Regions from separate parts of the Paenibacillus canaveralius genome, predicted to be linked through region 1. Evidence: a T-box and tRNA genes for the amino acid it is inferred to sense, from the RefSeq annotation. Region 1 holds a T-box; the other holds one or more tRNA genes.
The links. A T-box is a leader RNA that pairs with one kind of tRNA and senses whether it is charged. The one in region 1 lies ahead of ileS (isoleucine--tRNA ligase), so its partner is inferred to be a tRNA-Ile.
Positions count from the first base shown of each region.

Region 2: it encodes a tRNA-Ile, which carries the amino acid that the T-box ahead of ileS (isoleucine--tRNA ligase) is inferred to sense. The anticodon was not compared.

Region 1 is NZ_JBDFMM010000001.1:3,912,508-3,915,917, reverse strand. Features, by position in the region: gene ABC395_RS17685 (YggT family protein) at 1-147, shown strand, start outside; gene ABC395_RS17680 (YlmH family RNA-binding protein) at 147-926, shown strand; gene ABC395_RS17675 (DivIVA domain-containing protein) at 1,036-1,521, shown strand; T-box leader at 1,592-1,872, shown strand; partial or broken gene ileS (isoleucine--tRNA ligase) at 1,961-3,410, shown strand, end outside.
Region 2 is NZ_JBDFMM010000001.1:643,651-647,060, forward strand. Features, by position in the region: rRNA gene ABC395_RS02890 (23S ribosomal RNA) at 1-927, shown strand, start outside; rRNA gene rrf (5S ribosomal RNA) at 1,103-1,219, shown strand; tRNA gene ABC395_RS02900 (tRNA-Ile) at 1,292-1,368, shown strand; tRNA gene ABC395_RS02905 (tRNA-Ala) at 1,447-1,522, shown strand; tRNA gene ABC395_RS02910 (tRNA-Asn) at 1,529-1,604, shown strand; gene ABC395_RS02915 (amylo-alpha-1,6-glucosidase) at 2,143-3,410, shown strand, end outside.

The DNA of each region.
Region 1 (3,410 bases):
CTCGTGGAGCCGTATTTGAGCGCATTCCGCCGTTTTATCCCGCCGATCGGCCCGCTTGATATTTCTCCGATCGTTGCCATGGGCGTATTCTGGCTCGTCGTCGCAGGACTTAAAGTCGTGGTCGGCTACATTGTGGGGATATTCTAGTGGCTAAAGAAATCTACGGGCATTTCCATCCCGATGAACATGCTTTCGTGGACCGGGCGCAAGAATGGGTCGAGAACGCCGCTCATCACAAAGTGAAACGGACAGACTTTCTCGATCCCCGGCAAGCCTTTATCCTTCGTACGCTGGTCAACCGCAATCCCGACGTAAACTGCCGCCTCGATGGCGGGTACCCGGAGGCTGAACGGCAGAGGGCGATTCTAGGACCGGATTACCTCGATCTTTCCGGCGAAGACATGGGACTGAGAGTGCTGTCCGTAGAATCCGGCGACAGCAAGTTCCAGTCGCTCAGTCACGGCGATTATATGGGAGCGATTCTGGGACTCGGCATGAAAAGGGACAAGGTGGGGGATATTAACGTATCCGAACAGGGCTGCCATTTCGTCGTGGCGGAAGAAGCGGCCGACTATCTTCATCTCCATTTCAGCCAAGTGCATCGCGTCCATGTGACAACGGAAATTTTACCGATCGATCGGCTGAAGCCGTCTTCGGTCAAACTGGAGGAAATGACGCTTTCCGTGGCTTCCCTCCGTCTGGACGGAATTGTAAGCGATGTATTCAAATTAAGCCGGGCCAAGGTTCTCATTCCGATCGGAGCCGGCAAATGTAAAGTGAACTGGAAGCCCGAAGAGAATCCGAGCGTCCCCCTGCAGGAAGGCGACGTCGTTTCTTTGCAGGGCTTCGGGCGTTTTCGTGTCCTGGAAATAGAAGGAGTGACGAAGAAAGGCAGAACGCGCATGAAAGTGGGCAAATACGTTTAACCTATTTTTAAGTGCGAGGAATAAAGGATTTTTCGCTTTTCTGTCGAAATTCTATTTCTTAACGAAACCGTACAAACTCTCCACCGGTTAACATTCTAGGAGGTGCACCATGCCCTTAACACCACTCGATATACATAACAAAGAATTTGCGCGCTCTTTCCGGGGCTATGACGAAGATGACGTGAACGAATTTCTGGACCAGGTCATCAAAGACTACGAGGCCGTTATCCGTGAAAACAAAGAGCTGCAAAACCAAATTCTGGCGCTCCAGGAACGGCTGGATCACTTTTCCAATATTGAAGAAACGTTGAGCAAAACGATTATTGTCGCGCAGGAAGCCGCCGACGATGTGAAGAACAACGCGAAGAAAGAAGCGCAGCTCGTCCTCAAAGAAGCGGAGAAGAATGCCGACCGGATCATTAACGAATCGTTAACGCGATCCCGCAAAATCTCGATGGAGACGGAAGAGCTCAAGAAGCAGGCCAGCATTTACCGCACACGCTTCCGCACTCTGCTTGAAGCGCAGCTGGAGCTTCTTCAGGACGAAGCCTGGAAGACGCTCGACCACGACAAGGTGCTTGAACTCGAGAAGTAGACGTTCAACACGGCCGGGTTTCATTGACTACCGGACCTGGATTCGATATACTTCGGGTAACTGAATCTTTCGTAAAGCGATGACTGGGCCAAGTAGTCCGTACAGCAGTGTCAGCGAGTTAGGGTGGGTGTGAGCCTAATCTCTGCAGCGGACGAAAATCCCCCAGGAGCGTCTCTTGAAAAGCGAAGTAGGGAGCATCGGGTAATTCCGTTATCGATTCGTCGAGTGAGACTGGCAACCGGTCGTCATTTCTTCCATGCGGAAACTTCGTTTTCGGATGCGGGGACGATGACAGCGTGCCGGAACGGTCTAACAAGGGTGGTACCGCGAGCTTAACTTCTCGTCCCTTTTGGGATGGAGAAGTTTTTTTGCATTTTTAGAGAGTAAGGGAATTTATCCCGGAAGGGATCAGCGTACTAAGACTAGGGAGTGAATGGATTTGGATTACGGAAAAACATTGCAGCTGCTCAAAACCGATTTTCCGATGAGAGGCAACCTGCCCCAGGCGGAGCCTAAAATGCAGGCGCATTGGGAAGAAAACGACATTTATGCGAAGGTGCAGGAAAGCCGTAAAGGGCGGGAGAAATTCATTTTGCACGACGGTCCTCCGTATGCCAACGGGGACATTCATATCGGTCATGCGCTGAACAAGATTCTGAAAGATATTATCGTGCGCTTCAAAACGATGCAGGGCTATGATGCGCCGTATGTCCCCGGCTGGGATACGCACGGACTGCCGATCGAGCAGGCTATCGCCAACAGCGGCAAAGTGGACCGCAAGAAAATGTCCGTTGCCGAATTCCGTAAATACTGTGAAGAATACGCGCTTCAGTGGGTAGAGCGGCAGAAGGAACAGTTCAAACGTCTCGGAATCCGGGGAGACTGGGACCATCCGTACATTACGCTGCAGCCGGAATATGAGGCGGAGCAGATCCGTCTTTTCGGCGAGATGGTGAAAAAAGGCTATATCTACAAAGGCTTGAAACCGGTATATTGGTCCCCGTCTTCAGAGAGCGCTCTGGCAGAAGCGGAGATCGAGTACAAAGAAAAAACGTCCCCGTCCATTTACGTCGCTTTCGATGTAGCGGACGGCAAAGGCAAGCTTCCCCAGGATGCCGCCTTCGTCATTTGGACGACGACACCTTGGACGCTTCCGGCAAACCTCGGTATTTCCGTTCATCCGGACTTCACGTATGCGGTCGTGCAGGTAAACGGCAAGAAGTACGTGCTGGCTGAAGGACTCCTCGAATCGGCCGCTAAAGCAATCGGATGGACGGACTACGATATCGTATCCACGGTTAAGGGCAGCGAGCTGGAGAACGTGACCTGCAAGCATCCGTTCTACGATCGCGATTCGCTTGTGATGCTGGGCGAGCACGTTACGCTGGAAGCCGGTACCGGCTGCGTTCATACCGCTCCGGGTCACGGTGAGGACGACTTTATCGTCGGGCAGAAATACAAGATCGGCGTTCTTTGTCCGGTGGACGATCAAGGACATTTCACGGCGGAAGCGCCGGGGCTGGAAGGCGTTTTTTACGAAAAAGGCAACAAAACGATTCTGGAATGGCTGGAAAACAGCGGGCACCTGCTTCATGCTTCCTCCATTAATCACCAATACGCGCATGACTGGCGTACGAAAAAGCCGGTTATTTACCGGGCGACGGAGCAGTGGTTTGCGTCCATCGATAAATTCCGCGGCGAAATGCTGGAAGAGATCAAGAAAATCAAGTGGACGCCGGCTTGGGGTGAAATTCGTCTTCACAACATGATCGCGGACCGCGGTGACTGGTGCATTTCCCGCCAGCGTGTGTGGGGCGTGCCGATTCCGATTTTTTACTGCCGCAGTCTGCAATCATCCGATCGTGAACGATGAGACTATCGAGCATGTG
Region 2 (3,410 bases), 3.3 Mb from region 1:
CACGAATGGCGTAACGACTTGGGCGCTGTCTCAACGAGAGATCCGGTGAAATTTTAATACCTGTGAAGATGCAGGTTACCCGCGACAAGACGGAAAGACCCCATGGAGCTTTACTGCAGCTTGATATTGGACTTTGGTACGATCTGTACAGGATAGGTGGGAGCCTTTGAAGCCTGAGCGCCAGCTTGGGTGGAGGCGCCGTTGGGATACCACCCTGATCGTATCGGAGTTCTAACCTACTACCGTAATCCGGTAGAGGGACCGTGTCAGGTGGGCAGTTTGACTGGGGCGGTCGCCTCCTAAAGAGTAACGGAGGCGCCCCAAGGTTCCCTCAGAATGGTTGGAAATCATTCGAAGAGTGCAAAGGCATAAGGGAGCTTGACTGCGAGACATACAGGTCGAGCAGGGACGAAAGTCGGGCTTAGTGATCCGGTGGTACCGCATGGAAGGGCCATCGCTCAACGGATAAAAGCTACCCTGGGGATAACAGGCTTATCTCCCCCAAGAGTCCACATCGACGGGGAGGTTTGGCACCTCGATGTCGGCTCATCGCATCCTGGGGCTGAAGTAGGTCCCAAGGGTTGGGCTGTTCGCCCATTAAAGCGGTACGCGAGCTGGGTTCAGAACGTCGTGAGACAGTTCGGTCCCTATCTGTCGCGGGCGCAGGAAATTTGAGAGGAGCTGTCCTTAGTACGAGAGGACCGGGATGGACGTACCGCTGGTGTACCAGTTGTCTCGCCAGAGGCATCGCTGGGTAGCTATGTACGGAAGGGATAAGCGCTGAAAGCATCTAAGCGTGAAGCCCCCCTCAAGATGAGATTTCCCAGTATGTAAGACCCCTTGAAGACGACGAGGTAGATAGGTTGGAGGTGGAAGCACAGCAATGTGTGGAGCTGACCAATACTAATCGGTCGAGGGCTTGACCACCAAACATGTGCGGAGTACAGGTTACTTCGAAAGCATATGCTTAGGCACTTACGACAGTAAAAGCCGCATCAGAAGCATACCTAGCGTATGCACCATAAGATCTTTGGATGGATCGACTGCTTGTTTCGCTGCTAGTTTTCAGGGAGCAACCCTGATGTGTCTGACAAGACACCTGTTTGGTGACGATGGCGGAAGGGAACCACGCGTACCCATCCCGAACACGACCGTTAAGCCTTCCAGCGCCGATGGTACTTGGACCGAAGGGTCCTGGGAGAGTAGGACGTTGCCAAGCAAGAGCCCACTTAACGGTGGGCTTTTCTTATCCTCTTTAACAAGTTTCTACCTATTATATAGGTATACATATGGGCCCTTAGCTCAGCTGGTTAGAGCGCACCCCTGATAAGGGTGAGGTCGGTGGTTCGAGTCCACTAGGGCCCACCACTTACCGATCTGTCGTTCTAAAAAAACGCTTGACGAATTTCTCAAGACAAGTTAAAATTTTTTCTGCAGCACCAAAATGGGGCCATAGCTCAGCTGGGAGAGCGCATCGCTGGCAGCGATGAGGTCAGGGGTTCGATCCCCCTTGGCTCCACCATCCTATTCCCTGATAGCTCAGTTGGTAGAGCACTCGACTGTTAATCGAGTTGTCACAGGTTCGAGTCCTGTTCGGGGAGCCATACATATAATAAGAGCCGAGAGGCTCTTTTTTTGATGCCGTCTAAAGCGAACCGAGCAGTCGCGAAGCTGTATGATACTATATTCGGGATGGCGAATTACCGTAAATTGGGGGGCGTTTGGGTCCTGCACGCCATTTCGTGCGTCATTCTGTATATTCTGTCCCAAAGTTATATCTCAAAGGGAAGCGGTTTTCAGGGGCAGCGAAAGGACGGAGGACAGCTGCAAAATGTTGCAATAGGAAGAGTATGCCAAAATGGGTTCATGTTTTAAATGGATAACCGTACGAGAGTGAATGGTCTCGGAGCGGTTTTTTTTGTTATTCGGAAAAGAGAGATTAAACAAAAAGACGAATCTCCGCATACAAAATGGCACCTTGATTACATTCGGTTAAAAACTTGGGCGCAGCAGGTGCAAAATGACACGAAGATACCAACAAGCGTCGGTGTGGAGATTCTGTTCTTTCCGGTACAATTTTATGTAAACGCTCTCTTCACGAGCAGCAACATCGAATCTGAGGAGCAACGGGGGGCTGCAACTATGAATTTTGATCTGTCTGTGGTGCCATTCAGCCGCTTTGGTTCCTATTTCGCCCTATCGAGACTGCCGCAAAGCGATAAACGCAGCGAAGGGCTTTACGTACGAATGATCCGCGGGGGCGACGAGCAGGCCGGTGTCCTTTTCGGTATCACGCCCATTGATCCGAAGAGCAGGGAAGCGCTGACCGAATATAGGGTAGAGGCTTCCCCCGTCAAGGTTCGCTTGGAAAGCGGAACGGGCTGGATGGAATGGTGCATTCCGGAGCCGGACTGCATCCGTGTCAGAGGGGAAGGAATCGGACTGAAGCTGACGGCGGAGCTAAGCGCGTACGATTACGCGCTCCCTTATCAGGAAAGAGGCTGGGAGCTTAACAGCTTCTCGCGTGAGGTCCGGATTCTGCTCTCGCCGCTGCTCGGTCATTTCGAACCGGATGTAGTCTGGGGCGGTCTCCGTGCCAAACATATCTCGTTCGGGATCGTTCCCGGAGGGGAAAACCAGTCGTTCGATCTGTCCCTCGAAGAATACCGGACGGTCCCCGGACAGCGCGACAAGTATTCGTACGAAGAGGCCGAGGCAATGGCGGGCCAAGAATGGGAACAGTGGCTAGCCCGCACGATAAAAACGCCGGAGGACTGGGAAGAGGCACGGACGCTGGCTGCCTATATTACGTGGTCCTGCGTCGTACGCGCGGACGGCTATTTATCCCGTCCCGCCATGTACATGTCCAAGAATTGGATGACGAATATCTGGAGCTGGGATCACTGCTTCAATGCGATGGCACTGGCCGGAACGAATCCGGACCTCGCCTGGGATCAGTTTGCGATATTTTTTGACAAGCAGGATGAGAGCGGAATGCTGCCTGACTTTTTAAACGATAAATATGCGCTCTGGAACTGCTGCAAACCTCCTATTCACGGCTGGACACTAAACTGGATGATGGAACATTCGTCGGCGGTTACGGATGAACGGCTTCGGGAAATTTACGAGCCGCTCGGCAAATGGACGACGTGGTGGTTCCGGTACCGCGATGACGATGGAGACGGAATACCGCAGTACAACCACGGCAATGACAGCGGGTGGGACAACAGCACGGCGTTCTTGACGGATATTCCCGTGGAAAGCCCGGATCTCTCGGCGTTTCTCGTCATTCAGATGGAAGTACTGGCAACCGCAGCGCAGAGACTCGGCTTGGAGGAAGAGTCCGAGCGCTGGTCGGCGAGGGCACGGGAGCTGCTCCAGAAGCTCATCGCACACTTCTGGGATGAGGC